Regions from separate parts of the Mesorhizobium sp. M0909 genome, predicted to be linked through region 3. Evidence: predicted binding sites of a transcription regulator. Region 3 holds the regulator's gene; each other region holds the start of a gene.
What was found. The regulator PhoB, encoded in region 3, activates phosphate uptake and scavenging genes when phosphate is short. The targets are predictions, from matches to a motif close to TGTCATNNANCTGTCAT.

Region 1: NKH83_RS07970 (PhoX family protein) is a predicted target of PhoB. The motif match lies at 5,304-5,320, and genes of this name have one in related genera.
Region 2: ugpB (sn-glycerol-3-phosphate ABC transporter substrate-binding protein UgpB) is a predicted target of PhoB. The motif match lies at 2,974-2,990, and genes of this name have one in related genera.

Annotation. Positions count from the first base shown of each region.
Region 1 is NZ_JAMYOA010000004.1:243,216-253,838, forward strand. Features, by position in the region: gene NKH83_RS07940 (helix-turn-helix domain-containing protein) at 1-662, opposite strand, end outside; gene NKH83_RS07945 (SMP-30/gluconolactonase/LRE family protein) at 778-1,638, shown strand; gene NKH83_RS07950 (SulP family inorganic anion transporter) at 1,655-3,367, opposite strand; gene NKH83_RS07955 (helix-turn-helix domain-containing protein) at 3,548-3,817, opposite strand; gene NKH83_RS07960 (phosphatase PAP2 family protein) at 4,131-4,832, opposite strand; gene NKH83_RS07965 (hypothetical protein) at 4,847-5,185, opposite strand; gene NKH83_RS07970 (PhoX family protein) at 5,388-7,394, shown strand; gene NKH83_RS07975 (GNAT family N-acetyltransferase) at 7,498-8,178, opposite strand; gene NKH83_RS07980 (MarR family winged helix-turn-helix transcriptional regulator) at 8,178-8,666, opposite strand; gene NKH83_RS07985 (ABC transporter permease) at 8,802-9,563, opposite strand; gene NKH83_RS07990 (ABC transporter ATP-binding protein) at 9,578-10,504, opposite strand.
Region 2 is NZ_JAMYOA010000001.1:456,793-467,415, reverse strand. Features, by position in the region: gene ugpE (sn-glycerol-3-phosphate ABC transporter permease UgpE) at 1-637, opposite strand, end outside; gene ugpA (sn-glycerol-3-phosphate ABC transporter permease UgpA) at 646-1,530, opposite strand; gene ugpB (sn-glycerol-3-phosphate ABC transporter substrate-binding protein UgpB) at 1,612-2,922, opposite strand; gene NKH83_RS02420 (bifunctional diguanylate cyclase/phosphodiesterase) at 3,214-5,646, shown strand; gene tlpA (thiol:disulfide interchange protein TlpA) at 5,649-6,332, opposite strand; gene argH (argininosuccinate lyase) at 6,368-7,768, shown strand; gene NKH83_RS02405 (hypothetical protein) at 7,840-8,046, shown strand; gene lysA (diaminopimelate decarboxylase) at 8,064-9,332, shown strand; gene NKH83_RS02395 (ArsR/SmtB family transcription factor) at 9,343-9,645, opposite strand; gene NKH83_RS02390 (threonine/serine dehydratase) at 9,709-10,623, shown strand, end outside.
Region 3 is NZ_JAMYOA010000001.1:352,507-363,129, forward strand. Features, by position in the region: gene NKH83_RS01810 (VOC family protein) at 1-349, shown strand, start outside; gene NKH83_RS01815 (glutathione S-transferase family protein) at 377-1,240, shown strand; gene tolA (cell envelope integrity protein TolA) at 1,597-2,001, shown strand; gene NKH83_RS01825 (hypothetical protein) at 2,036-2,251, opposite strand; gene NKH83_RS01830 (DUF2865 domain-containing protein) at 2,579-3,550, shown strand; gene NKH83_RS01835 (hypothetical protein) at 3,635-3,988, opposite strand; gene pstS (phosphate ABC transporter substrate-binding protein PstS) at 4,642-5,700, shown strand; gene pstC (phosphate ABC transporter permease subunit PstC) at 5,760-6,749, shown strand; gene pstA (phosphate ABC transporter permease PstA) at 6,753-7,604, shown strand; gene pstB (phosphate ABC transporter ATP-binding protein PstB) at 7,601-8,404, shown strand; gene phoU (phosphate signaling complex protein PhoU) at 8,437-9,144, shown strand; gene phoB (phosphate regulon transcriptional regulator PhoB) at 9,161-9,850, shown strand; gene NKH83_RS01870 (ROK family protein) at 9,860-10,623, opposite strand, start outside.

The DNA.
Region 1 (10,623 bases), on a different contig from region 3:
AACCCGTCTTCCGGCGTCGTGTGCTGATCGTGATGCGCAAGCAATTTGGCGCGCTCGGCCAGTTCCTCCGCCTCCCGCCTGACCATTTCCGCCGTCTCGGGCCGCATCCGCCTGGAGAAGCTGACGAATGTCGCCTCGCGCTCCAGATGCGTGATGGCCCAGCCGATGAAGTTCTTGTTGGTCACCTCGAACAGTGGCCGCAATGGCCCGTCGAAATTCCACTGGATTGGCGTCTCGACCAGCAGCCTGGCCGACAGGCCGCGACCGAGCGCGACCAGCCCCAACTCCTCGAGGTCTCGCAGATAGAGGAACATCGAAGCCTCGCTCAACCCCTGTGAGCGCATGATACCTTCGGGCGTAAATTTTTCCGAAAGCATGACGAAGATGAACAGCAGTGCCGGCCGGCCGGCGAGCTTGCGCTCGATCTCCGGCGCGATGTGGTTGGCAGGTCCTGGTCCTCTGTTCATAGAGCCGAGCACGTTCTCCAACTCCACGCCGGCGGCAGCGCAGATCTCCATCAGCCGGTCGAGCTTGCAGTTGCGCTCGTGGAAGATGCGCTTCACAGTCGGCTCGGAAACGCCCATGCGCTCGGCAAGGACGCGGTAGGTTACGCCCTTGGCCTTCAGCGTCCGCTTCAGCGCGTCGAAGATCAGGCCGTTCATGGGATGCACCTCTTTTGCACGATTTGGTATCAACCTTCGGTACTAGTCCCGATAGATCTTCCCGGAAAGTATCGAAAGGCCTAGCTCTCCGCCAGTCCATTACAGGAGACTAGCCATGAAAAGCCTCTTCACACCGATACTTCTCGCCATCTTCGGCATCGCGACTGCGCCGGCAGTTCAGGCCACTGAACTCTGGCGCGCCGGCGGCCTCGAGCAACCTGAATCGGCGCTGTTCGACGCCGCCGGCCAGCGCGTTATCGTCTCGAACATCGTCGGCAATCCCGGCGAAGCCGACGGCAACGGCTATCTGTCGGTTCTGTCGATGGACGGCAAGCTGGTCACGCAACACTGGACCGACGGCATGGACGCGCCCAAGGGCATGGCGATTGCCGGCGGCAAACTCTACGTCGCCGACATCACCCATGTGCGCGTCGTCGATCTCCAAAGCGGCAAGCTAGCGTCGACGATCGACGTGCCGAACGCTGTCTTTCTCAACGACATGACCGCTGACGCATCCGGCAAGGTCTACGTCACGGATATGCTTGCCGATACGATCTATCGCATCGACGGCGACCGGCTCGAACTGTTCATCAAGGATGCGGCGCTCGCTTCGCCGAATGGCATCTTCGCCGATGGCGGCCGGCTGATCGTCGCTTCGTGGGGCAAGGGCATCAAGCCCGACTTCAGCACCGCGGAGCCGGGCGGCCTGCTCTCGGTCGATCTCGCCACCAAGGCCGTTTCGCCTCTGGCTGGCGCGGAAAACTTCGCCAACCTCGATGGCGTCGTTGCCATCGGCGGCAGCATCTACGCCACTGCCTATATGACCGGCACGCTCTACCGCTACAAAGCCGGCGGTACGCCGCAAGTGGTTGCGACGTTCAAGCCGGGCAGCGCCGATATCGGCACAGATGGCAAGTCGACAATCTTCGTGCCGCTGATGAACGAGGGCGAGGTCTCAGCGTTGGGACTCGACTAAGCCGGCAGTTGCCAGCTCAGGCGAGAGGCGCGGCTTTCTTCAGCTGCGCCCGCGCATCCGTGATCGATGCGGCATAAGTCACCAGCGGCCGCTTGACACCGTGGTTGATCAGCATGCGGCGTGTCTGCGGTGAAGCGCCTGAGATAATAAAGCGAACGCCGGCGCGCTTGGCCTTGTGGGCCGCGCCCTCGATGACATTGGCCGCCGTCGAATCGAAGAACGGCACCGCCGAACAGTCGAGGATGAAGTTCTTGCGCTGGTCGGCGATGCGGTCCAGCACCGTGCCGACGGTCGAGGCGGCGCCGAAGAAAAAGGCGCCCGATATCCGGTAGACCACTGTGTCGGCATCGCTCGCCTCGCTGGAATCATAAGCGCTGGCTCGGTCGGCGACGTCTTCCTGCACCAGGGATTGATGGTCCGCCTCCACCGCGATGCTCTTGGCCATGCGGTCGATGAACAGGATCGAGCCTAGCGCGAAGCCGACGACGATGCCTTCGGTCAGGTCGCGGAAGATGACGATCAGGAACGTCGCCATCAGTACCAGCGCATCGCCGCGCGAGGCGCGCAGCAAGGTGGCGAAGGCCTGTTTCTCGAACATGTTCCAGCACACCACCGCCAGCACGCCGGCAAGTGCTGCAAGCGGGATATAGCTGGCCAGCGGTGCCGCCACCAGCATCAGAGCAAGCAGAATGGCCGAGTGCATCATGCCTGAGACCGGTCCATGCGCGCCGGCCCGTACATTGGTCGCGGTGCGGGCAATGGTGCCAGTGGTGCATATGCCGCCGAACAAGGCGGAGGCGATATTGGCGAAGCCTTGCGCCACCAACTCGCAATTGGAGCGATGCCGCCTTCCGGTCATGCCGTCGGCGACGACGGCCGACAGCAGCGATTCGATCGCCCCGAGCAGCGCAAAGGCGATGGCGTCCGGCAGTACGTCGATTATCCTGTCGAGGCTGAGCGGCGGGAAGGCCGGCCATTGCAGGCTGCGTGGGATGCCGCCGAAGCGCGTGCCGATCGTCTCGGCCGGCATGGCGAGCAATGCGACGACGAGGGATGCCAGTCCGATGGCGATCAGCATAGCCGGCCACTTCGGCCGAAACCGCCTCAACGTCGCAATGGTGATGATGGTCAGTGCCGCCACCGCAGTTGCGGCGAGGTTGATTGTTCCGGCCGCTTCGCCGATGGCCATCAGCTTCGGCACCAGCGGCCCTGGCTCCTTGCCGGCGAGCTTCAGCCCGAACAGTTCGACGATCTGGCCGGAGAAGATGATGACAGCGATGCCGGCGGTGAAGCCGACGGTCACCGGGTAGGGGATGAATTTGATGTAGGTGCCAAGTCTGAGATAGCCGATGGCAAGCAGGAACACGCCGGCCATCATCGCCGCCAGCAGCAAGCCGTCGACGCCAACCCGCGCCACCGTCGCCGCCACAAGCACAATGAAGGCGCCGGCCGGGCCGCCGATCTGGAAACGGCTGCCGCCAAGCGCCGAGACCAGGAAGCCGCCAATGATCGAGGTGTAGAGCCCGCGCTCCGGCGTCACGCCTGAAGCAATGGCAATTGCCATCGACAACGGCAGCGCAACGATGGCGACAGTCAGCCCGGCGATGGCATCCGTCTTGAAATGCGTGAGCGTGTAGCCCTCGCGCAGCACCGCCACCAGCTTTGGGGTGAACAGTTCGGAAAATGTCGGCCGCGCCGGTTGATGCACTGCCCGCTGCGTCTGATCCATCGAGTGCCTTCCGCATGAAACCAAGGAGCGGCGGGATCGTCGGCAGGACTGTCGGCGGTCGCCGTCGCGACTTGGAGCGGCGTGCGTCCAAATAGGCGCACAGATACGCCCCAACACTTTTGACCCGCGCATCGGACTATCCGAAAATCGAATTTGATTTTCGGCGATGCGGCAGTAGCGTCAGCCTTGCGGGTTCTGCGGCGTGACAGGCTTGAGGCGAACGCCCCTGCCGCCACGCTCGCTCGCCTGGTTCTCGCCGATCAGCTCGACCCCGGCCTCTTCAAGGGCCTGGATGACCTTCATCAGCGTATCGACCACGCCCCGGACCACGCCGTCGCTCGCTTCCATGCGCTGAATGGTTGGAAGCGAAACCCCGGCGCGCTCGGCGAGGGTCTTCTGATCGATGCCGGCCAGCGCCCTCGCGGCACGCATCTGCGCGGCAGTGATCATCGGTCAAACCCCCGTCTGAGTCTGCAGTATCAGGTATAATACCTTCTTAATGATGGGTCAAACATCATCTTGCATATGTGAACATGCAACAGTCTTTGCCAGCCGGTGCGCTGGCATGCTACAAACCTCGGCATCGTTTGGCGGGACATCCATTGCGATACCGATTTCACAGGTTCGACCTCAAAAAAGGATGAGCAGGTGAAGACATTCAAAGCGTTGGCGACCTCAACAGTCGTGCTGTCGATGGTTTTCCTGCTGGCAGGCTGCGGACATGGCCTGATCAACAGGCTGATTTGAAATAGTCCGGCCGACGTCAGGTGCCGTCGGCCCGCCCTAGCCATCGCTGCAGCAATCGTGCCGCCAGCCAGCACAGCATCGCCCAGGCAAAGCCGGCGCACCAGCCGGCCAGCACGTCGGACGGCCAGTGGACGCCGAGATAAATGCGGCTGATGCCGACCACCACCGTCGTCAGCACCGCCAGCACGAGTACATAGATCTTCGTTGTACGCCCGGGCAAAAACCGTGCCGCCATGCTGCCCAGCGTCAAATACGTCACCGCCGACAGCATGGCGTGGCCGCTCGGAAACGAAAGCGATGCCACATCGGCGAGATGCGAGACCAGATCGGGGCGCGGCCGGTCGATATCGAATTTCAGCACGCTTGACAGGAGCTGGCCGCCCGCCACCGCGACGAACATGAGAAGCGCCGCGCCTGGCCTGCGGATAAGGAGCAGATAGACGATCATTGCTGCCGTGATCAGCACCAGCACGCTGGCGCTGCCAAGGCTGGTGACGTCGCGCATCGCTCCTTCCAGCCACGCCGGTCCGATCGGATTGTCGGGCTGGCCGGCCTTGCGGAAGGCAAGCAGGATTTCGGTGTCGAAGGCATGCGGCGTGGTCGCCCGCGCCAGCTCCATCAGTTCTTCGAACCCCCACAGCCCGCCGGCAATGACCAGCCCGGCCAGCAGAACCGGGAACTCCAGCCAGTTGCGCAGTCTGCTTGCAATCTTCTTCATCGGCCCGATCGCAGCTACAGCCTTTGCAGATAGGGCCCGAGCGTGATCAGCGCCACAGCTGCGATGGCAAGCACAATGCCGGTTGCCTGCAAGGCATTGACGCGCTCGCCGAAGAAGACCAGCGCCACCACATTCACCGACACCAGCTGGATCACCGCCGACAGGCTGAACGACACCGACATGCCGAATTCACGGATCAGCCTCAGCATGATCAGATTGCCCAGCGAATAGAGCGCCAACGTCAGCACGATCTTGCCGAGGCTCGGCGCCAGCCCCCACTGTTTTGCGGCCATCGCCGCCAGCAGGAAGATCACCGTCGAAACGCAGAGCTGCCCAAGTCCCCAGAAACTCACTTTTGTTCCTCCCGATGCGGTCCCTACGCGCCTGCCGCAGCTCTTGTTTCCGAAGCGCCGGTCGCGGTCAAGCGGGGCTGATGTTGGATACGAAATCGCAGGTGGCAATTAGCCGGCATGTCATCAAACTGTGACCTGCCGGTAATACCGGATTGGCCAAGCAACACGCTCCAGCAATCCATCCAGCCAGAGGCAGGCCCCCATGACTGAACAGCGCTCGACCGAACATCGCACCCCTGACGCCCATTTCCGCACCAGTCTGCTCGAGGAAAACGATGGGCCAGGAGCCAATCCCACCGACAACCGCACCATGGGTGAGATCATCGCCGCGCGGTTCTCGCGCCGCGGCTTCCTCAAGGGCTCGCTTGCCGTCTCGGCCATAGCCGCTACCGTCAGCCCGCTGGCGCTGATCGCCGCCGACAACGCCCGCGCCGCCGAAGGCTCCGCCTTCGCTTTCGACGAACTCGAGGCCGGCATCGACGACAAGCATCACGTCGCACCTGGCTATGACGCCGACGTGCTGCTGCGCTGGGGCGATCCGCTGTTCGCCGATTCGCCGGAATTCGATCCGACAAAACAGTCGGCGGAAGCCCAGGCCAGACAATTCGGCTACAACAACGACTATGTCGGTTATATCCCGATCGGCGGCTCGGCCGAGCACGGCCTGCTGGTCGTCAACCACGAATACACCAATCCGCATCTGATGTTCCCGGGCCTCGTCACCATCGTCGATGGCAAAGCCAAGCAGGCGCCCCTCAGCAAGGAGCAAGTCGATGTCGAGATGGCCGCGCATGGCGGCACCATTGTCGAGATCCGCAAAGAAGCCGGCAAATGGCAGGTCGTGCGCGACGGCAAGCTCAACCGCCGCATCACCTCCAATACCGAGATGGCGCTGTCTGGCCCCGTCGCCGGCCACGACCGCGTCAAGACCAGCACCGACCCGAGCGGCACGAAGGTCATCGGCACCCTCAACAACTGCGCCGGCGGCGTCACGCCGTGGGGCACCTATGTCATGGCCGAGGAGAACATCCACGGCTATTTCTCGGGCGACCTGCCGCAGGGCCATAACGAGGCGGCCAATTACAAGCGCCTCGGCATTCCCGAAGGCGCCTATGAATGGGCGGCGCATCACGACCGTTTCGATATCGGCAAGGAGCCGAACGAGCCGAACCGCTTCGGCTGGATCGTCGAGGTCGACGTCCAGGATCCGACGTCGGTGCCGAGGAAGCGCACCGCCATGGGCCGCTTCAAGCATGAGGGCGCAGAATCGATCGTCGCCAAGGATGGCCGTGTCGTCTTCTACCTCGGCGACGACGAGCGTTTCGACTATGTCTATAAGTTCGTCACCACAGGCAAGTTCAATCCGGACGATCGCGCCGCCAACATGAATTTGCTCGACGACGGCACCTTGCATGTCGCCAAGTTCGCCGAGGACGGTTCGATCGAATGGCTGCCGATCGTCTTCGGCCAGGGGCCGCTGGGGGCGGAAAACGGCTTTGCCAGCCAGGCCGACGTGCTGATCGAGACGCGCCGTGCCGCCGACCTGCTTGGCGCCACCAAGATGGACCGCCCGGAAGACATCCAACCCAATGCCGCCAATGGCAAGGTCTATGTCATGCTGACCAACAATTCGAAGCGCAAGGCCGACCAGGTCGACGCCGCCAATCCGCGCGCCGAAAACGCCTTTGGCCATATCATTGAGATCGTCGAGGATGGCGGTGATTTCGCTGCGACCAAGGGCAAGTGGGAAATCCTGCTGAAATGCGGCGATCCCGCCGTGGCCGAAATCGGCGCCACCTTCTCCACCGCAACCACTGCCAATGGCTGGTTCGGCATGCCGGACAATTGCGCGGTCGATTCGGCCGGCCGCCTCTGGGTTGCTACCGACGGCCAGGGCCCGAAGGCCACAGGCCGCACCGACGGCCTGTGGGCGGTCGACACGGAAGGCCCGGCGCGGGCGACCTCAAAGCTGTTTTTCCGTGTGCCGATCGGCGCCGAAATGTGTGGTCCCCTGTTTGCGCCGGACGACCAGACTGCTTTCGTTGCCGTCCAGCATCCAGGCGACGGTGGCGAGGACTGGGAGGCTTTTGGGCGTCCGTCCTATTATGAGGATTTGTCGACCCGCTGGCCTGACTTCAAGCCGGACATGCCGGTGCGCCCGGCGGTCGTTGCCATCACCAGGCAAGGCGGCGGCAAGATCGCGGTCTGAGACGCAGGAAGGCCTTGCATTCTCGAGGAAGGATTTCGGTGATGCGAAATCCTTCCTTTCCTGATATGGGATGCATCCATGCTGCGCATCATGCGCCGACCAATCATTCGGTGCGCTGAACCACGGCCACGTTCATTGTGCTTCGCAACCTGAAGCCAATGGATTCGTATAGTCTGATGGCCGTGGCGTTGCTGGCATAGGCATGGAGATAGGGAACTTGGCCGCGCGCCATTATCCGGTTTGCCACGAACAGGGACAGCAGCTTGCCTAGGCCGCCGCCGCGAAATTCCGGATGTGAGCACACCCCGCTGAGTTCGGTATAGCCAGGTTGCTTCATGCGCTCGCCGGCCATTGCCACAAGTCTGCCCTCGATTTTAACGCCACAAAAATCGCCCAGGCTCAGGGCTTCGAGCGTGAATGGGCCAGGCTTGGTGAGCAATGCCAGGGCGAGCATCTCAGCCGCATCGTCTCGGGTCAGACGTTGCACACGTTTGTCAGACACGGTTTGCAACGGCCGCTCGGCAATCATTTGAACCCCGGCTGCGGTCGAAGTCGCACAAAGCCCCGCGGGCAGAGCAATGGCGTCCGACTGAAGCAGGATGACACTCTCGCCCGCGGAGACAAGCTGTTCGAGCGCCCGCAGGCTTTCCGCGTCGTCGGCGCCAGTGGCGGCGAATGGAACGATCGACGGCCGATACCGCCTGGCGAGGTCATTACCTTGCGCGAACGCCCGATGTCGCGTCTGAAGCGCGCTCCAGATAGGGCGGTCGAGCAGGTGTCTCATTACGCCGCGGCCTCCGGATTTTTCACTCGACGGTCGAGAGGGGCCGCGGCTAGGCCGTCTTCGATGGCGGTCAGCTGCTCAAGAAGCGGCCCCGAAAGATCCGCGCACAAATCCGCAACGGCGTTTTCGATGCGCGGCCAGACGTCACGTTTTGCGACATCGACCAGTCGCCGGCCGTCCCGTGTGAGGGCGACAATCCTGCGCCGCTGGTCATCGGTCGACTGACTGACCTCGAGCAATCCCAGTTCAGCCAGAAGCGAGACGCTTCGCGTTATACCAGGCTGCGCGATGCCAAGCGATTGTGCCAGTTCCCCGACAGGCAGCGGGCCCAGCCTGTCGAGCGCGGCCAGCAGTGGGTACTGGCTCGCCTGAACCGGAACATCCAGCCGGTCGAGCAGGCGTTGCGCCTCCGCTTGCAGTTGTTCGCCTATACGCTTCATCCTGCTGCCCAGGCACAAGAAACCAAGCGATCGTACGACGTCTTCCATATGCCAATCCGTCTCGCGAAAAACCATAACATGATATATAACAAAACATGAAGATCAAGGGCTATCGTCGCAAGGGCTGCACTCAGCGCTGTTTCCGTTGACCGATAAGGCTGCTTTGCCTGGCAGGCCAGTCGCTCAGTTGCGCAGCCGGTAGCCGGTCCTGAAGATCCAGGCGACGATTGCTATGCAGACGAGCAGGAAAACAACCGTCATGCCGAGGCTGACGCCGACCGAAACGTCGGATTTGCCGTAGAAGCTCCAGCGGAAGCCACTGACCAGGTAGACGACCGGGTTGAACAGCGTCACCGTGCGCCAGATGCCGGGCAGCATGTTGATCGAATAGAAGCTGCCGCCGAGAAAGGTCAGCGGCGTGATGATCAGCAGCGGCACCAGCTGCAGCTGCTCGAAGCTCTTCGCCCAGATGCCGATGATGAAGCCGAACAGGCTGAAGGTCACCGCCGTCAGCACCAGGAAGGCGAGCATCCAGAACGGATGCTCGATGTGAAGCGGCACGAACAGCGAGGCCGTCGCCAGGATGATCAGGCCAAGCACGATCGACTTTGTCGCCGCACCCCCGACATAGGCGATGACGATCTCCAGATAGGACACAGGCGCCGACAGCAATTCGTAGATCGAGCCGACGAATTTCGGAAAATAGATGGCGAAAGAAGCGTTGGAGATCGACTGCGTCAGCAGCGACAGCATGATCAGCCCCGGCACGATGAAGGCGCCGTAGCTGATGCCGTCGATCTCGGTGATGCGCGAGCCGATGGCCGAGCCGAAAACGACGAAATAGAGCGACGTGGAAATGACCGGCGAAACAATGCTCTGCAGCACCGTGCGAAGGGCGCGCGCCATCTCCACCCGATAGATCGCCCATACCGCATGAAGATTCATGACCGCGCGCGGGTTCATGCCGGTTTCCTCACCAGATTGACGAAGATCTCCTCAAGCGAGCTGTTTTCCGTATCGATGTCGCGGAACTGGATGCCGGCCGCCTCGAGCTCGCGGATCAACGAGGCGACGCCCGGCCGTTCGCTCTGGTTGTCATAAGTATAGGTCAGCTGCCCGCCATCCGGCGAAAGCTCCAGCGCGTAGCGCGAAAAGGCGTCGGGAACGGTGGCCAGGGGACTGCGCAGTTCCAGCACAAGCCGCTTGCGGCCGAGCTTGCGCATCAGCTCGGCCTTGTCCTCGACCAGCACGATCTCGCCGCGGTTAATGACGCCGACGCGGTCGGCCATCGCCTCCGCTTCTTCGATGTAGTGCGTGGTCAGGATGATGGTGACGCCGTCTTCGCGCAGCCTGCGCACCATCGCCCACATGTCCTGGCGCAGCTCGACATCGACGCCTGCCGTCGGTTCGTCGAGGAACAGGATGCGCGGCTCGTGCGACAACGCCTTGGCAATCATCAGCCGGCGCTTCATGCCGCCGGATAGCGTGATCGCCTTGGCGTCCTTCTTGTCCCAGAGCGACAGGTCGCGCAGCACCTTTTCGATGAACGCCTTGTCCGCCGGCTTGCCGAACAGGCCGCGGCTGTAATTGACCGTCGCCCACACGCTCTCGAAGGCGTCGATGGTCAGCTCCTGCGGCACCAGCCCGATCAGACTGCGCGCCGCGCGGTAGTCGCGGTTGATGTCATGGCCGTCGACGGTGACGGAACCCGACGAGCGGTTGACGATGCCGCAGACGATCGAGATCAGCGTCGTCTTGCCGGCGCCGTTCGGCCCGAGCAGCGCAAAGATCTCGCCGCGCACTATATCGAGATTGATCTCCTTCAGCGCCTTGAAGCCGGTGGCGTAGGTCTTGGTGACCCCGGAAATCGAGATGATCGGCTGCATGGCTGAAAACGGCTGCTTGAAACAGAGTTGTTGATTTAATCCGCTGAATGTCGGTTCGCAAATCCGGATGTCAATGCCGCTCCTGACAGTTCTGGACATCGAGGTTCGCCGGAATAGGC
Region 2 (10,623 bases), 100 kb from region 3:
AGCCATAGATGAAGAGGATCACGAACAGCGCGGCGATGTTTGTCCGCGACAGCGGCAGGAGGATATCAAAGAAGAAGCGCCATGGCCCGGCACCGTCGACACGCGCCGCCTCGACCAATTCGCCCGGTATGGTCATGAAGAACTGGCGAAACAGCAGCGTTGCGGTGGCTGAGGCGATCAGCGGGACGATCAGGCCAGCATAGGTGTCGATCATGCCGAGATCGACCATCACCTTGTAGGTCGGCAGGATGCGCACCTCGACTGGAAGCATCAAGGTGATGAAGATCAGCCAGAAGAAGGTCATGCGCAGCGGAAAGCGAAAGAACACGATCGCGTAGGCCGACAGGATCGAGATGAAGATCTTTCCGACCGCAACGCCGAGCGCCATGATCGTGGTGTTGAGGAGCAGCCTGCCGACGCTGACCCCGCCGATACGGCCGATGCCGCCGAACAGCGCCTCACTGTAGTTGTTCCATAGCTGGCTGCCCGGCAAGAGCGGCAGCGGCGGCCTGAGGATCGTTTGCAGCGTGTGCGTCGAGGCCACGAAGGTGTAGTAGATCGGAAAAGCCACGATCAATATGCCGAGGATGAGCACGGCATGGGCGATGAAGGTGCGGAGCGAGGACTGGCCGATCATCGCTGCCCTCAGCCGTAGTGGACTTTGCGTTCCACATAGCGGAACTGGATCGCTGTGAGCGCGATGACGATGGCCATCAGGATGACCGACTGCGCCGCCGAGTCGCCCAGGATCAGATTGACGAAGCCGTCATTGTAGACCTTGTAGACCAGCGTCTCGGTCGTCTTGCCCGGCCCGCCGCCGGTGACGGCATGAACGATGCCGAACGTGTCGAACAGGGCATAGACGGTGTTGACGACCAGCAGGAAAAAGGTTGTCGGCGCAAGCAGCGGGAAGACGATGGTCCAGAAGCGCTTGGTTTCGCCGGCGCCGTCCATGGCCGCCGCTTCGATCAGCGTTTTCGGCACCGCCTGCAGGCCGGCGACGAAGAACAGGAAATTGTAGCTGATCTGCTTCCAGGCAGCCGCCGACACCAGCAGGATCATGGCGTGGGTGCCGTTGAGCAGTGGGTCCCAGGCAATGCCGAGGCTTCTCAGCAAATAGGCCAACGAGCCTATCGAAGGGTTGAACAGAAACAGCCACAGCATGCCGGCAATCGCGGGCGCCACAGCATAAGGCCATATCAACAGTGTGCGGTAGAGGCCTTTGCCGCGCACGGCCTTCTCGGCCATGACCGCGAGCAGCAGGGCCACAACCATGGCAACGATCGCGGTCGCAAGCGAGAACACCACCGTAACCTTGATCGAGTTGAGGTAGGCCGGATCGGCCAGCACCTTCCGGAAATTGGCAAACCAGACGAACCTGCTCTTCAGCCCGAACGGGTCTTGCCTGAGCATCGACTGGTAAAGCGCCTGACCGGCCGGCCAGTAGAAGAAAACCAGGGTGATGGCGAGCTGTGGCGCCACCAGCAGGTAGGGCAGGATCTTGTTGGGAAAGACGACGCGTGGAGACAGGCTGATTTCCCTCGCTATCCAGGCATCGCCCCCCCGCGCGCGCGTGGGCGATATTCCAACCGACTGACCGAGACGATCTCGTTAGTTGTCCAGGGCTTCCTTGATCGCGGCGTTGCCGCGCGCGACCGCATTGTCGAGCGCCTGCTGGGCGGTTTGCTGGCCGGCCAGCATCTTCTCCAGCTCCTCGTTCTGGATATCACGCACCTGCGGCAGATTGGGCAGACGCACGCCCTTCGAATTGTCGGTCGGCGACTTGCCGATCATCTGCAGGATGGGTGTCTCGCGGCCGGGGTTCTTGTCATAGAAGCCTGATTTCTTGGTCGCCTCGTACGCGGCGAGCGTCACAGGCAGGTATCCCGACTTCTGGTGCAGGTATTCCTGTACATCGGTCTTGGACAGATAGGCAAAGAAGGCGGCAACGCCCTTGTATTCCTCGTCCGACTTGTTGCCGAACACCCATAGGCTGGCACCGCCCGGCGTCGTGTTCTGCGGGGCACCCTTGGCGTCACTGTCGTAGGGAAGCTGGCCGATGCCATAGTTCATGCCGGACTTGACGATATCGCCGAGGCCGCCCGACGATTCGGTGAAGATGCCGCATTCGCCGGCGAGGAATATCTGCTTGGCTTCGGAGGTGCGTCCGCCATATTTGAACGTGCCGTCCTTGGCCAGGTCGGCGAGCGCCTGGAAGTGGTTGACGAAAATCGGCGCATTGATCTTGAGTTCGACGTCGCCGCCGGCCAGGCCATTCTGCTGGGTGGCCCAAGGCACGTCATTCCACGCCGCGAAATTCTCCAGATGGATCCAGGTCAGCCAGGTGGAGGTATAGCCGCAAGAGGCGGCGCCGCTCGTTTTGATCTTCTTGGCGGCTTCCCAAACCTCGTTCCAGGTCTTGGGCGGATTGTTCACGTCGAGGCCTGCCTTCTGGAAGATGTCCTTGTTGTAGTAGAGGATCGGCGAGGAGGAGTTGTAGGGGAAGGACAGCATGGTGCCGTCCGGCTTGGAATAATAGCCGACGATGCCGGGCAGATACTGGCTCTTGTCGAAAGTCATCCCGGCGCCGGTCATCACATCGGCCACCGGCTTTATCGCACCCTCGGCCGCCATCATCACGCCGGTGCCGACGTCGAACACCTGGAGGATATCGGGCGCTTGCCCGGCACGAAAGGCAGCGATGCCGGCATTCAGCGTCTCCGGATAGGTGCCCTTGAACACCGGAACGAGCTCATATTCGCTCTGGCTGGCGTTGAAATCCTTGGAGATCTTGGCGACGACCTCGGCGTTGGCGCCGGTCATGGCGTGCCACCAGCTGATCTGCGTGACGGCGAAGGCGGAGGTGGTGGAAAGCAGGGTCACGGTGGCGGCGATACCGGCCGCAAAGCCGAAGAACTTCATGTTTCATCTCCCGTTTGTCATTGGCGAAAGGGGCACCTCCGCAAAGGCAATATGTGGCGCTGATGACAATCGGACAATGGTTTTGTTGCCGATCAATGAACACCATTCCTTCCTAAAGTGCACTCGCTACCGAAACCGGGCGTCAGAAACGACATCACCGCCTTTTCGGCGCAGCGGCATCGGTTTTCCCCCGAAAAGACCCGCCTCATGGCCTACGGGTTAACTATTCGTTAAAATCTCCAAGAGCTAATCCGTCACACCTCCCTGTTAGTTTTGACCGAGTGAACCAGGATGCTGACGGTCTATAATTGTATCGTAAATCAGCACGACCTGAGACTGGTTGCGCTCGCCGCACTCGTCTGTGGAATTTCTTGTTTCTCTGCGGTTAATCTCCTTAAGCATGTCGGCCGATCGACCGAGCGAAACCGGCTTGTCTGGCTGATGATCGCTGCGGCCTCGACCGGGTTCGGCATATGGGCGACGCATTTCATCGCCATGACCGCGTTTACGCCGGGAATACCGAACGCATACAATCCGGGATTATCCGCCTTTTCGCTTGCCGCCGCCGTCATCCTGACCGCGCTTGGGATGTGGGTCGCCACCTTGCGGCGCGGCATCGACCATTTCCTCGTCGGTGGCGCCATTCTCGGCGGCGCCATCGCGACGATGCACTACATCGGCATGGCGGCTTTCGAGGTCGAAGGCCGGGTCGTATGGAACCTGCTCCTTGTCGCGATATCGCTTCTGGCCGGCGTGACCCTTGCGGCACTGGCGCTCCTGGTCGTCTTGCGCCGCCCGTCAGCGCTCTCGACTCTCGGCGGCGCCGCGCTTTTGACGCTGGCCATTTGCAGCTTGCATTTCATCGCGATGGCCGCGGTGTCGATCATTCCGGATTCCTCGATTGAAATATCCGAACATTCCATCGAGCCCATTTCCCAGGCCTTTGCCGCAGCGGTCGCCAGCCTTGTAATCCTTGTGCTGTCAGGTGCCGCGCTGTGGATCGATCTGCGCTTTCGCCACCAGAAGCTCGAGGCCGAGCGCATGCACGATCTCGCCAATGCGGCGGTGGAAGGTCTGATCGTTTGCGATGGCACCCGCATCGTCAGCGCCAATGACAGTATGGCGAAGCTGACCGGAACAGCGACAGCCACCCTGAACACGATGCAACTCGGCGAGCTTTTCGACGGACAGAGCGCAGCCGCTATGTCCGGCTTCGGCGAACAGGCGCAGGAAGCGACATTAAGGGGCAGCGACGGCGCGAGAATTCCTGTCGAGCTGATCGCCAGGAAGATCACCTACTGCGGCAGGCCTCATACGGTGCTTGCCGTTCGCGACATCCGTGAGCGCAAGAAAGCAGAAGAAGAGATCCTCCGCCTCGCGCATTTCGATCCGCTTACCGGGCTTGCCAATCGGCGGAGCTTTTCTTCCCGGCTGGAAGCAGAAGTCGCCTCGATGGATCGTGGCGGCAAGGATGGATATCTGGCGCTCCTGCTGCTTGACCTCGACCGGTTCAAGCAAGTCAACGACCTCTACGGCCACAGCGCCGGTGACGCGATGCTGCAGAAGCTCGCGCACTGCATCTCCGGCATCCCGCGCAACGGACAGATGCTCGCGCGTCTCGGCGGTGACGAATTTGCCATCATAGCTCCGAACCTCCCCGACCCCCTGGCCGCAGGCCGGATAGCCGAGGACTTGTTGGCGGCGATCCGCGAGGAAAACAGGGTTTCGGTCGGCTCCGGCCTCGTCTCGGCCAGCATCGGCATCGCCTTCTTTCCGCTGGATGCCGAAGACCAGGCCGGCCTGATCAGCCATGCCGACACGGCACTCCATCGCGCCAAAACCGAAGGCAGGGACACTTACCGGTTTTTCGAGATAGCCATGGGCACCGCGGCCCGCGACAAGCGCGTGATGGAGCATGAATTGCGCCAGGCCATCGCCCGCAAGGAGTTCCACCTCGTCTACCAGCCTCAGAAGGAAATCCGCGGCGGCAGGATGATCGGCTTCGAAGCCCTGGTCCGGTGGCAGCACCCTGAGCGGGGGGACATTTCTCCGGCTGTTTTCATCCCCGTGGCCGAGGACAGTGGCGCGATCGCCCAGATCGGCGACTGGGTGCTGACGACGGCTTGTAACGATGCTGCTCGCTGGACAAATCCGCTGATGGTCGCAGTCAACGTCTCCGCCGTGCAGCTTCACAATCCGAACTTCAGCCGCAAGGTGCATGACGCACTGGCGAGGTCCGGCCTGGCACCCGGCAGGCTGGAACTGGAGATCACCGAAACAGCCCTGGTGAAGGATATGCCCCGCGCGCTGGCAGCCTTGAGGCAGGTCAAGGCGCTTGGCGTGCATGTAGCGATGGACGATTTTGGCACCGGCTACTCTTCGCTGTCCAACCTTAGCGCCTTTCCCTTCGACAAGATCAAGATCGACGGGTCGTTCATCAAATCGGTCGACAAGAACGCCCAGTTCGCGGCGATCGTCCGCGCCGTGCTGGGGCTTGGACGCGGTCTCGGCCTACCGGTCCTTGCGGAAGGCATCGAGACGCCCGGTGAATTGCAGTTCCTGGACGCCGAGGCTTGCGAGATCGGGCAAGGCTATTACCTCGGCAAACCGGCTCCGATCGAGACGTTCGGCGAACTGACGGGCGTGGCTGCTCCGGCAATCCGCACAGCCAGCCGACGCGGCGCAAGCATTGCCGTGCTCAAGCCGCGCCTGCGCACGGTCTGAGCCTATCCCGGCTGAAGCGCCGCCTCGACCAGACGCTTGGCATCCGGCCCCGACCATTCGGCCGGGCCGTTCATATGGGCGATGAGGCAGCCTTGCCCATCGATCAGCATGGTGACGGGCAGACCTAGCGCCAGGCCGCGCATCTTGACGTCGTTGAACAGCGCCATCGTAGCATCGCGATAGTAGCCGAGCGACTTGACGCCGGTGTCCTCCAGGAATTTCTTCGGTTTGGCATCGTCGCCGGCATCGACGTTGACGGCAACAACCTGAAACGCATCGCTGCCCATCTCCTTCTGCAGCGCATCGAGCGCCGGCATTTCGGCGCGGCAAGGTGCACACCATGTCGCCCACAGATTGAGCAGCACCGTCTTGCCGGCATGATCGGCGATCGTCGTCGGCTTGCCGTCGGGGCCGTTGAAGGCAAGGCTTTTCAGCGATTGCGGCGGATCCGCCGGCAAAAGCGCGGCAACCTGGCCGGTAGCAGCGGCGGCGATCTTCTTGGCACGGTCGGTCTTGGCGACGCAGGCGGCGTCGTCCTTGCCGCCGCCGGCGGCCACTTGCGCGGGCGCCTTGTTGCCAGAACTGCTTTCCCTGACATATACCGCGACCGCGCCGGCCAGCACGCCCGCAACCAAAGCGGCGAGGATGAGACGCAAAGCCGGGAAGAATCTATTGCCGTCTGCCATTTTTTAAAAACTGCTCCGGAGCACGGGTTATAGCGATGAACGACAAGAAGGCCAGCAACCAGATGTGGGGCGGACGTTTTGCCTCGGGTCCGGCCGCAATCATGGAAGCGATCAACGCGTCGATCTCGTTCGACCGCAAACTCTATGCGCAGGATATTCGCGGCTCGATCGCCCATTGCCAGATGCTGGCGCAAACGGGCATTATTTCGGCGGCCGATCAAGAAAAAATCACTCACGGGCTGAACACGATCCTGGCAGAGATCGAGGCCGGCACATTCGAGTTCTCCACCAGGCTGGAAGACATCCACATGAATATCGAGGCCCGTCTGGCCGATTTGATCGGGCCCGCAGCTGGCCGCCTGCATACCGCCCGCTCGCGCAATGACCAGGTGGCGGTCGACCTCAGGCTGTGGGTCAAGGACGAGTGCTTTCGCGTCGCCGAGGCGCTGAAGGGGCTGATCACGGCGTTCCTAGATCGCGCCGAGGAGCATGCGGCAACGGTGATGCCGGGCTTCACCCACATGCAGGCGGCGCAGCCGGTGACCTTCGGCCATCACTGCATGGCCTATGTCGAGATGTTTGCGCGCGACCTGTCTCGCGTCCGCGATGCGATTGAGCGTATGGATGAAAGCCCGCTCGGCGCTGCCGCCCTTGCCGGCACCAGCTTTCCGATTGACAGGCACGAGACAGCGAAGGCGCTTGGCTTCCGCGAGCCGATGCGCAATTCCCTCGACAGCGTTTCGGATCGCGATTTCGCGCTCGAGTTCCTGGGCGTAGCAGCGATCTGCGCGACGCATCTGTCGCGACTGGCTGAAGAGATCATCATCTGGTCGACGCCGCAATTCGGCTTCGTCAGGCTGTCGGATAGTTTCTCGACGGGTTCGTCGATCATGCCGCAGAAGAAGAATCCCGACGCTGCCGAACTGGTGCGCGGCAAGACCGGCCGCGTCACCGGGCACCTCGTCGGCTTGCTGACAGTAATGAAGGGCATGCCGCTGACCTATGGCAAGGACATGCAGGAAGACAAGGAATCCGTCTTCGACGCGGCCGAGACGCTCGACCTGATGCTGGCGGCAATGACCGGCATGGTGCGCGACATGACAGTGAACACCGCGGCGATGAAAAAGGCGGCCGGCGCCGGCTATTCGACTGCGACCGACCTCGCCGACTGGCTGGTGCGCACGCTCGGCCTGCCGTTCCGCGAGGCGCACCATATCACTGGCCGGGCGGTGGCGCTGGCCGACGACAGGAAGATCGGGCTCGACAGGCTTTCGCTGGAGGATCTGCAGTCCATTCACCCCGGTATCAGCGCCGACGTGTTTTCGGTCCTTGCCGTGCAGAATTCTGTAAAGAGCCGCACGAGCTTCGGCGGCACCGCGCCGTCCGAGGTGCGCAAGCAGATCCGCTACTGGAAAAAGCGGCTCGCCAAGGCCTAAGACGTGGGGTGCAATGGCCGCAAAACTCGGCTAGAAGCGGCTGCGGGCAACAGTTTCGGACGGATGGCACGATGACCGGAAGCAGGATTTTGGTGACGCTGACGCTGTTGGCAGCAATGGCCACCGTTGCGGCCTGCGGCAGGAAGGCTGCGCTCGATACGCCCTACGCAGCAGCCGTGCAGGCCCGCAAGGACGCCGAGAAGGCCAAGCAACCTTTGCCGCCGGAACCGGAAAAACCTGTTGAGGACAAGAAATTCATCCTCGACCCGCTGCTCTGATTTTTCGGACCAATCTCGTGAACCATTTCGACTACCGCGACGGCGCGCTGCATGCAGAGGACGTGGCGATATCAGACATCGCCGCCAGCGTCGGCACGCCGTTCTATTGTTATTCGACGGCGACGCTGACCAGGCATTTTCGCGTCTTCACAGAGGCCTTTGCCGGGCTCGACGCCCTCGTCTGCTATGCCATGAAGGCGAATTCGAACCAGGCCGTGCTGAAGGTGTTGGCAAGACTCGGCGCCGGCGCCGACGTGGTCTCGGAGGGCGAATTGCGCCGCGCTTTGGCGGCCGGCATTCCGGCAAGCAAGATCCTGTTTTCGGGCGTCGGCAAGACCGGGCGCGAAATGGATTTTGCGCTCTCGGCCGGCATTCTCTGTTTCAACGTCGAATCCGAACCGGAGCTGGAGCTGCTGTCGGCCCGCGCGACCGCGCTGGGCAAGATCGCGCCGATCTCGCTGCGCATCAATCCGGATGTCGACGCCAGGACGCACAACAAAATTTCGACTGGGAAGGCCGAGAACAAGTTCGGCATTCCCTGGCAGCAGGCACGAAAGGTTTATGCCCGCGCGGCTGAGCTGCCGGGCATCAAGGTCACCGGCATAGACACCCATATCGGCAGCCAGATCACCGAATTGCAGCCCTTCGACGAGGCCTTTGCGCTGCTGGTGGAGCTGGTCGGCGCCCTGCGCTCCGACGGTCATGCCATCGAGCACATCGATGTCGGCGGCGGCCTTGGCATTCCCTACCGCGTCGACAACAACCCGCCGCCTTTGCCCGATGCCTATGCCCGGATCGTCAGAAAGCATGTCGCCGAGCTCGGGCTGAAAGTGATGTTCGAGCCAGGCCGGCTGATCGTCGGCAATGCCGGCATCCTGGTCTCGGCGGTGATCTTCGTGAAGGAGGGCGACGCCAAGAACTTCCTCGTCGTCGACGCCGCGATGAACGACCTGATCCGGCCGACGCTTTACGACGCTTTCCACGACATCAAGCCGGTGGCGCAGCAGCCGGCCGCAGCACCGCGCATGAAGGTCGATGTCGTCGGCCCGGTTTGCGAGACCGGCGACTATCTCGGGCTCGACCGTGACCTGCCCCGGCTGAAATCCGGCGACCTGATCGCTGTCGCCACCGCCGGCGCCTATGGCGCCGTCCAGGCCGGCACCTACAATACCAGGCTGCTGGTACCGGAAGTGCTGGTCGACGGCGACCGCTTCCACGTTGTGCGCCCGCGCCAGACCTATGACGAGCTGATCGGACTGGATTCGGTGCCGGACTGGTTGGAGTAGAACTCTGCAGCTACAGGCGGTGCTGAATGAGCGCCCTGGCTTCGGCGATCCTGTTCTCGTTCCGGCGATAGAATGTCCACTGCTTGATGCGCTTGCTGCGCAAAAGCCCTGCCTGGGTGAGCACACGCATATGTTCGCTGAGCGTCGCCTGGGTGATCCCCAGCTTTTCCGCGATCAGCAGCGCGCAGACTCCGTCGTCGACCAGATCGCCGTCCGCCTGCGGCGGAAAATGCGCGCGCGGGTCCTTGAGCCAATCGAGGATCTGCAGCCTGCGCTCGTTGGCAATCGCTTTGAAGACATCGACCTCTTGCATTTAGCTACTTTGCCAAGTTACTAAGTAATGTCAACTCTGAATGTCAGCCCTGGGAGTGAATGCATGCTGCACGGCCACACGATCACACGCGAGCGCATTGCGGCGATGGAACCACGCATCCGGCCCTTCGTGCGCCACACGCCGGTGCTGCGCGTCGACATGGCCGATTTCGGCCGTCCGCCTCTGCCGGTCGACCTGAAGCTTGAGTGCTTGCAGCATTCCGGCTCGTTCAAGGCGCGTGGTGCGTTCACCAATCTCCTCGAACGGCCGGTTCCTGCGGCCGGCGTCGTCGCCGCATCGGGCGGCAATCACGGCGCCGCCGTCGCCTATGCCGCCATGCGACTCGGCCACAAGGCGACCATCTTTGTTCCCGAAGTGAGCCCGCAGGCCAAGCTGGACCGCATCCGCGGCTACGGCGCCGAGCTGATCGTCGGCGGCGCCCGTTATGCCGAGGCGCTGGCCGCCAGCGAGAGCTTCGCCGAAAAATCCGGCGCCCTGCAGATCCACGCCTTCAACCAGGAGGAGACGCTGGTCGGGCAGGGCACGCTCGGCCTCGAAATCGAGGCCGACCTGCCGGAGCTCGACACCCTGCTGGTCGCTGTCGGCGGCGGCGGCCTGATCGGCGGCATCGCCGCCTGGTTTTCCGGCCGCATCAGGATCATCGCGGTCGAGCCGGAGGGTGCGCCGACGCTTCATCGCGCGTTCGCGGCGGGCCGACCCGTCGACGCGCCGGCTGAGGGCGTCGCCGCCGATTCGCTCGCGCCAAAGCGTGTCGGCGAAATGATGTTTCCTATCGCCGAGGCATTCGTCGAGCGCTCGATCCTGGTCGGCGACGACGACATTGTCGCCGCCCAGGCGGCGCTGTGGGACCGCGTGCGAATCATCTCCGAGCCGGGCGGTGCGGCCGCCTTCGCGGCGCTCCTGTCCGGCCGCTACACACCGGCTAGAGGCGAGCGCGTTGCCGTACTGGTCTGCGGC
Region 3 (10,623 bases):
GGGCTGCGTGCATCACATCGCGTTTGCGGTGTCGCGCGTCACCTTCCTGCAGGCGGTCGCCCGGCTCGACGAGCGCGGCATCAAGCACAGCGGCGTCAAGGATCGCGGCTTCATGGACTCGATCTATTTCGAGGATCCGCTCGGCCTGCTGATCGAACTCGCCTCCTACCGCTTCGAGCCGCCGGCCGGCTTCAGCCATGCCGACGTGCTGATGGAGGCGCACAAGCTGCGTGTCGCGCGTGGCGACTACAACATCGCCGAGGTGCACCTTGCCGATGCGATCCAGGCGCTTGTCGAGCGTTCGCGCACGACCTTGTCGGAGGATCGCGCACCGAAAAATCCGTACTGACGGCACGCCGAACAAAGGGAGGATATAATGGCAAAGACAGCAACCATGAGTGCAAAGAAGCCCGCGGCCAAGGCAGCCAAGCCAGGAGCGAAGCCGGCGGCCGAAGCCGCCGCCAAGTCAGCGGCGAAAGTGGCAAAGCCGGCGACGAAGGTCTCCGCCAAAAAGGTCGCGAAGACCAAGGCGAAACCGGCGAAAAAGCCGGCGCTCACGCTCAGCATGCTGAAGCCGAGCGTCAACAATATGAGCGTTCGGGTGTTCGCGCGCGCGGCCGGGCTCGACCATTCCGAGACCGACGTATGGGGCCTCACGCGCTCGCCCGAATATATGGCGCGAAACCCGGCCCATTTGACGCCGATGATCGAGGACAAGGGCCTGCCGAGAGGTGTCTTGTGGGAAAGCTGCGCCATTATGCAGTACCTCGCCAACAAGCACGGCCTGGAGAAACTATATCCCAAGGCGCCGGCCAAGCGGGCAATGATCGACAGCGCCATGTTCTACGTGATCGGGACGCTCTACCCCTATGTGGCGCGCGCCACCTATCCTGCACTGAATTTCCCGCAATATGCCGGCGAGGTCGGCCACAGCGACGCTCATCCCGACAAGAAGTCGGAAGCCCAGAAGGCCGCTATGGAAGCGATAGCCGAGCCGCTGGAGGTGTTTCACTCCTTCTTCAGGAACGGCAAGCCGTTCATCGGCGGCAAGGACCCGTCGATCGCCGACATCCGTCTGGCGGCGACGCTCGAGTTCCTCGCCGTCATCGACTACGCGTTGCCCCAATGGGCAAAAGACTATATGGCGGCGATCGAGAAGAAGCTCGGCAAGGCCTATGCCGAGCCGGCCGGCGACGTGCGCGGCTATATCGCCTATGTGAGGTCGCAGGCCAACGCCTGAGGCACATGCCAATAGCGGTCGTCCGCACGTCTGCAGGAGCCGGTAATGAACTGGGGATTTTAATCTCCCCTGTTTGCACGATGTGGGGAGCTTAAGGTTTCGTTAACCTAAACCCTTTCTACTGAATCCACCTCCAGCCCGCGACCACGGATGTACTGGCGCGGAAGGGAAGCAAAGGTCGGCTGCGCGCCGGCCTTTTGCTTATTTCAGCCCCTGCCGAAGTTGCGCCAGACGGCGTTTCACGACGCCTGCATGGCTGATGAAACGCGTCGCCGCCATCTTGTCATCGCCGTTGTCGGCCCTACCATCGAAGTTCGTCCCGTCCTCGAGGGCGGTTCAAGGACAGAGGCCCTGCCATGAAAAGCATTGCTGGAATGATCGTGATCGCAGGCGCCATGCTGGTGGGCGCAACCGGTCAATCGAATGCAGCGACGCTCAACACCATGCCCGAGGTCGGGGCTGCCATCCAGGCGTGCTGGACCCCTCCGGCGAATGCCGGGAATTCCACCGTCACCCTGAGCTTCAGCTTCAGGCGCGATGGCACGCTGATCGGCCGGCCCAAGCCGACCGCCATCCGCGTCGCCGGCGAGGAGAAGGCGCGCCAAGCTTTTGTCGACGCGGCGGTCGCGGCCGTGGACCATTGCCTGCCGTTGAGCTTTTCACCGGCGCTGGCCGAAGGCATCCCGGGCAAGGTGTTCACTCTGCAATTCAACTCGCCCAAACAAGAACAGGCTGCACCGCGAGTGAAGGCTTCGCCTTGATCTTTTCCAAAAACCGGATTCCACTTTTCGGGATCTAGTGGCGGCTTCGTCTGGCCTCGACATGTCGCGCCAGTTCCGGCATCTCGAAGACATAGTCGCTCCAGGCCGATTCCGGAATCTGGCCGGCGAGATAGCACTCCAGCAAAAGCCTCTGCTCGTGGTCGAGTGGCCTTGGTACGCGTTCATGGTCCAACCCAAGTGAATGGAACAGATTCCTGGTCAGCCCCGCGACAGTGAAGTGGATCGACATTTGCGGTCTCCTCCGTTGGACGCTCAACGCCGAACCTGGGGCTAAGGTTTCAGCAACGGCCGGCCGGTAACGCCGGATTGATCGCGGTGCGGAACCAGCCGCGCGCTTCAAAGTTTCGCCGTGGCGGGCGTCGTTGCTGCCGGTTCGTCTCAATCTTGAAATAAAAATGTAATATTGAATTCACGCGAGTGGATGTACTACACTAGAACTTAAGTCTCCGATGGTCGTGTGGTCTACTTCAATTAGATAAAACTGATTTAGCCAGAACTTATCCATAGTCGACAAAGAAATCCTGTTCTCGGTGCAACAAGGACAATGGTCGTTCCAATGACACGCTTCTGGCTCCTCACGATTCTGATGCTGGTGTCGGCAATAGCCATTGCGCTCGGCACATCCTTCTCCTACGCGGATAGCTGCGGTGCTGTCAGGAGCCAATTGCTTTCGGCGGGGCGCAGCGGCGGGACCAGCCCCGAGCTTGCGCAACTGCGCCGGCAACTCGCCGCGATTCAAAGGCTGGAGAGACAGCGCCGATGCACGGCGAAAACGGCCGGCTTCTTCTTCAACCCCTGCGCCGACCTGGTCGCCAGCAAGGCGGAGGTGCAACGCCAGATCGCCAGACTGTCGAATTCGGGCAGGGACACGTCCGGATTGAAGGCCAGGTTTGTCGCGCTGGGCTGCGCCGCCCCCGCTGCCAAGAAACAGCCGGCGCAGCAGCGCACAGTAGCCAAACCCCAGTTCGCAGGCGCAACAATGGGCGGCAATCGGATGCTGTTTTGCGTTCGCTTGTCGGACGGATATTTCTTCCCCGCGCCAAAATCGCAGTTCGCCAAGAGCGACGATCTGAAGGAAACGGTCGATCAGTGCCGCTATATCTGCGACGATGCCGGCGTCGACCTCTACACGCTGAGCGACGCTACTCGCGAGACTGAAGAGATGGTCGCGCTCCAGTCGGGAAAACCCTATGTGGAGCTACCTGCCGCGTTCCGGTACCGCGACGACGCGAACTTCAAGGCCTGCGACGTCAAGCGCTATTATCGGCGCGTCGCCGAACTCAGGGCACGAACCGTGACACCGGCCAACATGACCAACGCCATCATTCCTTTGCCGACGGCAAAACCGGATTTTGGCATCGTCGCGGAAATTCCTGAATCCGGGATCGAAACCGCCGGTGCCGTTCCTGCAGAGGCAAAAACGCCGGTTGCCGAGGTGCAAGGCGCTGCCCAGCATCAGTCGATCGAAAGGGCGATCGGCGCGCGGCCGGTGAGAGTGGTCGGGCCGGCCTTTTTCCCGGCGAACTGACCTAGGCGGGCGATGTTCCGAGACGGCGAACTTTTGACCGGATAGCCGCTTCGAGGCGTAGGGCCGTCGACCGACGTCGGCTGGTTATTCGCAGACCATGCGGGCACGTTTGCCGGGCTCGCTGACGTTCCTGCAAGTTAGCGCCTTCGTCGGCTCCGGCGACAGCACGGGTGGGTTGTTGGTGGCCCTCCTCCGTGGCGCTGCAACGGAAGCTGCATTCCTGCGCATCGCCGGCCTTTTCGTCGTTTGCGGCGCCACTGGAAAGACGTCGGTCTCCAGTTGCGACTGTTCGGCTTGCGCCTGCGGCGAAGGCCGGTCCCAGAACCGGCGAACATCGAGCGGCTTGGGAATGATCACGGTGCCGTCATAGCTGCGAGCGCAGCCGCTTCCCAGAGGCAGCGCCAGGCACAGAAAGACAGGCAGAATCCGTCGAGACATCAGCAATACCCCTGCAAGCTTATAACGCCGCTTCGGCCTAACCGACAACCGGCGGAATAGGGCGAAGGGAGTAGATACCGTGAAGTAGAAGTCGTCGCGCTTCCCGTCGAAGGCCTTGCTCGAAGATCGAGCGCCGAGTCGGGCGCGAATGGGGATCCAGCGCGAGTTAGAAACTTGCGATTCGTCAACGCTTCCAGCGTAAGGCCATGGTGCGATCGCACCATACCAAAGCCGCGCTCAGTGGCGACAATGGGATGTTCGAAGTTCCGCTCCTCCAGTTACGGGCGGGAGCAGCGACCGCCGGCAAGAAACAGGGTCAGATTTACCCCAACGGACCTGTTTCGGCGATGGCGCGGCCATGACACGTTCTGGCTGCATGCAACGCGCTCCCGTCCGGTTTTTTTCTTTTAAAGCCGGTGGCTGCGATCGCCGAGCCGACGATGCCGGCCGGAAATCACGCAAGCTGCTGATTCCAGCGGCAAACCGCGGCCCATGCCGACAAAGCCCGCGGCCGCTCCTTCTTAACCCGGCTGGACGACGTTACCGGAGCGACATGAAACTGTCATGCGACTGTAATAATCGGGGGCTATTGGCCTCAGCGGGCGCCGGAGGAATGGCGCCGAGAGACCATATTCCGAACAGGAGCAGGCCACATGAGACATTTCATCCGCTCGGCGGCCGTTGCGATTGCAATGGCGGCGACGACCACCCTCACCCTGTCCTCCGCGCTCGCCGCGGACATCTCCGGCGCCGGCGCCACCTTCCCCTACCCGATCTATGCGAAGTGGGCCGACACCTACAAGAAAGACACCGGCGTTGGCCTCAACTACCAGTCGATCGGTTCCGGCGGCGGTATCAAGCAGATCAAGGCCAAGACCGTTACCTTCGGCGCTTCGGATGCGCCGCTCAAGGGCGACGAGCTTGAAGCGTCCGGACTGGCTCAGTTCCCGATGGTGATGGGCGGCATCGTTCCGGTCGTCAATCTCGAAGGCATCAAGCCGGGCGAGTTGGTTCTCGACGGCCCGACGCTGGCCGACATCTTCCTCGGCAAGATCACGAGCTGGGATGACGAGGCGATCAAGAAGCTCAATCCCGACGTCAAGCTGCCTTCGCAAGCGATCGCGGTCGTTCACCGTTCCGATGGTTCGGGCACGACGTTCAACTTCACCTATTACCTCGGCGACGTCAGCGCGGACTGGAAAGAAAAGGTTGGCGTCGACAAGGCCGTGGAATGGCCGGTCGGCATCGGCGCCAAAGGCAATGAGGGCGTTGCCAACAACGTCTCCCAGACCGGCGGCGCGATCGGTTATGTCGAATACGCCTACGCCAAGCAGAACAAGCTCACCCACACCGACATGATCAACAAGGACGGCAAGAAGGTCGAGCCCACCGCAGCCGCGTTCTCGGCGGCAGCGGCCAATGCCGACTGGAGCTCGCAGCCGGGCTATGGGGTGATCCTCGCCAATGAGCCGGGCGCCGAGTCCTGGCCGATGACGGCGGCGACGTGGATCCTCCTGTATAAGAAGCCGGACGACGCCGCGACCACCGGCGAAGCGCTCAAATTCTTCGCCTGGGCGTATGACAAGGGCGACGAGATGGCCGGCGAGCTGGACTACGTTCCGATGCCCGACAAGGTGGTTGAGAGCGTCAAGGCCATGTGGGCCAAGGAAGTCGTCGGCGACGATGGCAAGCCGCTCTACTCGGCTATGTAATCTCCTCCAGGGAGGGCGTCGACGGCGCCCTCCCTGTTGCCTTTAATCGCGAGGACCCAATGACCATCGCTTCCGATGCCATGCCATCATCTGCAGCAGCCCGGGCCAGGGACGCTACGGTGCGGCGCTTCGCGCTCACAGATGCCATATTTCGCGGACTCACCCGCGCTTCCGCAATCCTTGTGCTGGTCATCCTCGGCGGTGTCGCGATCTCGCTGTTTGCCGGCTCATGGCAGGCGCTGTCGTCCTTCGGCTTTTCTTTCCTGACGACTGAGAGCTGGAATCCGGTCACGGAAAAATTTGGCGCACTGGCGCCGATCTACGGCACCCTGGTAACGGCGGCCATCGCCATCCTGATCGCGGTTCCGATCGGCATCGGCATTGCTATCTTTCTCACCGAGCTCTGCCCGCGCCCGCTCAGGCGCCCGATCGGCATAGCGGTTGAGCTATTGGCCGGCATTCCCTCGATCATCTATGGTATCTGGGGCCTGTTCGTGTTCGCGCCATTCCTGCAGACGACGATACAGCCCTTCATCATCAACATCTTCCACGGCGTGCCGGGACTATCCAGCCTTTTCGCCGGCCCTCCTTACGGCATCGGCCTTCTGACCTCGGCGCTGATCCTCGCCATAATGGTGTTGCCCTTCATCACCTCGATCACCAAGGATGTCTTCGATACGGTGCCGGCGGTGCTGAAGGAGTCGGCCTACGGCATCGGTTGCACGACCTGGGAGGTGACCCGGCGCGTGGTCATTCCCTATACCCGCATCGGCATCATGGGCGGCGTCATGCTTGGCCTCGGCCGGGCACTCGGCGAAACCATGACGGTGACTTTCGTCATCGGCAACGCGCATCGCATCAGTGCCTCCCTGTTCGCACCGGGCACGACGATCTCGGCGACCATCGCCAATGAATTTACTGAGGCCGACGGCGACCTCTACACCTCCTCGCTGGTCGCGCTCGGCCTGATCCTGTTCGTCATCACCTTCCTGATCCTTGCCGCCGCCCGCTATATGCTGATGCGGATCGACGCCCGTACGGGAGCCTGACCGATGTCGACATCCTCATCGCTCCACAGCCGCCGCAAAGCCAGGAATTCGGTGATGATGGCGCTTTGCGTCGTCGCCGCCGGCATCGGGCTTGCCTGGCTGGCGCTCATCCTCGGTGCGTTGGTCTACAAGGGCACAGCCGGGCTTTCGTTCGCGGTCTTCACCGAGATGACGCCACCACCGGGCGAGGCCGGCGGCCTGCTCAATGCCATCGCGGGCAGCCTGCTGATGACGATCATCGCCGTTGTCGTCGGCACGCCGATCGGCGTGCTGGCGGGAACCTACATGGCCGAGTATGGACGCTTTTCGCGCATCACTACCGTCGTCCGCTTCATCAACGACATCCTGTTGTCGGCGCCGTCGATCATCATCGGCTTGTTCGTCTATGAATTGATGGTGCGGCCAATGGGACATTTCTCGGCCATTGCCGGCGCCGTGGCGCTTGCCATCCTGGTCATTCCGGTGGTCGTGCGCACCACTGAAGACATGCTCAACCTGGTGCCGAACGCGTTGCGTGAAGCCGGTGCCGCGATCGGCGCACCACGCTGGGTGGTGATCCGTTCGGTCGCCTACCGCGCCGCATTGTCCGGCATCGTCACCGGCATATTGCTGGCGATAGCACGCATTTCCGGCGAGACGGCGCCGCTGCTCTTCACCGCGCTCAACAACCAGTTCTGGAGCAGCAATATCAACGCGCCGATGGCCAGCCTGCCGGTGACCATCTTCCAGTTCGCTCTCAGCCCTTACGAGGAATGGCAGCAACTGGCGTGGACCGGCGCACTCATAATCACCCTGACGGTTCTGGGCTTGAGCATCCTCGCCCGCAGCCTTACCGGACGCAGAGAGGACAGATGACACAGATGTTGTCCCCAGACATGACGATGACCGAAACGGTCACCGAGAAGACGAAGATCGAGGTCAAGAACCTCAACTTCTACTACGGCCAGAGCAAGGCGCTGAAGGACATCAGCCTGTCGCTGCCCGAGCGCAGCGTCACGGCCTTCATCGGCCCTTCGGGTTGCGGGAAATCGACGCTGCTGCGCGTCTTCAACCGCATCTACGAGCTCTACCCGAAACAGACCGCCGAGGGCCAGGTGCTGCTTGACGGCAAGAACATTCTCGACCGGTCGCAGGATCTCAACCTCCTCAGGACAAAGATCGGCATGGTATTCCAGAAGCCGACGCCGTTCCCGATGTCGATCTATGAGAACATCGCCTTCGGCGTCAGGCTCTACGAGAATCTCGGCAAGTCCGAGATGGACGGCCGCGTCGAGCAAGCGTTGAAGCGGGCCGCGCTGTGGAGCGAGGTCAAGGACAAGCTAAACGCCAGCGGCTTGAGCCTGTCCGGCGGCCAGCAGCAGCGGCTCTGCATTGCCCGCACCGTGGCAGTGAAGCCGGAAGTCATTCTGCTCGACGAACCGGCTTCGGCCCTCGACCCGCTGTCGACGGCCAAGATCGAGGAACTGATCGACGAGCTGCAAGCCGACTACACGATCGTCATCGTCACCCACAACATGCAGCAAGCGGCGCGCGTGTCGCGCCAGACCGCCTTCATGTATCTGGGTGAACTGGTCGAGTTCGACCGGACCGAGAAGATATTCACGTCGCCCCGCGAGAAGCGCACGCAGGACTACATCACCGGCCGCTTCGGCTGAGCCGTTCCGATCATGCATATGAGGACAGGACCATGGGCGAACACACAGTCGCTTCTTTCGACGAGGATCTCGAGCAGATCAGCAAGCTGATCCGCGACATGGCCGACCTCGCCGGTTCGATGGTCGGCGGGGCGACCAAGGCCCTGTTGAATTCCGACAACGTGCTGGCGCAACGCGTCGTCTCCGACGACGCCATCATGGATGCGCGTCAACGCGAACTGGACGATCGCGCCATCACCCTGATCGCCAAGCGCCAGCCAATGGCTCACGATCTGCGCCATGTCGTCGGAGCGATCCGCATGGCCGGCGACCTCGAACGCATCGGCGACCTTGCCAAGAACATCGCCAAGCGTGTGAGCGCGGTCGGCCTCAGCGTCACGCCGCGCGACCTATCGCATTCCATCGATGCGATGGCGCAGCTAGTGCTCATCCAGGTGCAGGGCGTCATCGAGGAATATGCTGCAGGCGATGCGGCCGCGTTGGCCAAGCTGCGCGCCGCCGACGAGCGCATCGACGTCAAATACACGTCGGTGTTCCGCGAGCTGTTGACCTACATGATGGAAGATCCGCGCAACATCACCGCTTGCACGCATCTGCTGTTCTGCGCCAAGAATCTCGAGCGGATCGGCGACCATGTCACCAACATCGCCGAAAATGCGTATTATGTGCTGACCGGCGAGCAATTGCCGGTCAATCGTCCGAAGCAGGACGAAACGACAATGCCTGCACCGGTGACATGATGGGGGTGCCCAGCCGATGATCGCACCACGCATAATGGTGGTGGAGGACGAGGAGCCGTTGGGCGTGCTGCTCCGCTACAATCTCGAATCCGAAGGCTACCAGGTCGAGGTGGTGACACGCGGCGACGAAGCCGAGATCCGTTTGCAGGAAAATGTGCCCGACCTTCTGGTGCTCGACTGGATGATACCGGCGGTTTCCGGCATCGAGCTCTGCCGCAGGTTGCGCGTGCGCCCCGAAACCGAGCGGCTGCCGATCATCATGCTGACCGCGCGCGGCGAGGAGAGCGACCGGGTGCGCGGTCTTTCGACCGGCGCCGACGACTATCTGGTCAAACCGTTTTCGACACCGGAATTCATGGCCAGGGTCAAGGCGCTGCTGCGGCGCGCCAAGCCGGAAGTGCTGTCCAGCGTGCTGAAGGTCGGCGACATCGTGCTCGATCGCGAATCGCACCGGGTTTATCGCAAGAAGAGCGAGATCCGGCTCGGGCCGACCGAATTCCGGCTGCTCGAGTTCATGATGCGGCATCCGGGCCGCGTCTTCTCGCGTAGCCAGTTGCTCGATAATGTCTGGGGCGAGACGATCTATATCGACGAACGCACCGTCGACGTGCATGTCGGGCGGCTGCGCAAAGCCGTCAATAACGGCCGCATGCCGGATGTCATCCGCACCATCCGCGGCGCCGGCTATGCGATCAGGGAAGATTGACCCGCCTGGTCAGGCGACGTTCCTTCTGACGCCGGGCCTCATTTGCGCGCCCGGCGCGAAAATCTCCTGGTCGACGAAGCTTAACGCCCGCATCGCGCAGCCTTCGCGGATCAGCGGCAATTCGTTTGGCTCGGTGTCGAAGGAGATCGAGCCCGAATGCTGGCCACCGGCGGTCTGGGCGATGGCCTTGCGCAAGGCCGGCTCGATCAGATCGAAGGCAGCGGCACTGGCGCCGACCATCGCGACCGGTGCTGGATCGATCAGCGCGAACAGCGAGCCGAGACCGAAACCCAGCGCTTCGCCGGCCTTGCGGTAGGCCTCGCGTTCCGGCCCATCCTTCTCGCGCGCGCGGGCCGCCAGAGCGCGCATGTCGGCGTCGCTGACGTCGGCGATAGGTTCGCTGTCTTCGCTCATCTGCCTGGCGTTGCGCCAGATGGCATAGTTGCCGGCATAGGCTTCGACGCAGCCGCGCCGCCCGCAACGGCAGAGCGCTCCGCCCGGACGATGGATCATGTGGCCAAATTCGCCGCCCGAGGAATGCGTCCCGGTGAACAGTTCGCCCTTCAGCACAAGCCCCATACCGATGCCATGCGAAAGCAGGATGGCGATGAAGTCGTCGCGATAGCGATCCGGATCGCGCCAGCGCAAAGCCACCGCCATCATATTGCAGTCGTTCTCCACCGTGGCCGGGATACCGAATTCGTCCTCCAGCATGTCGGCAAAGGCGATGTCGGTCTGCGGCGTGATCGGCGACCACAGCATGGCGCGTGCAG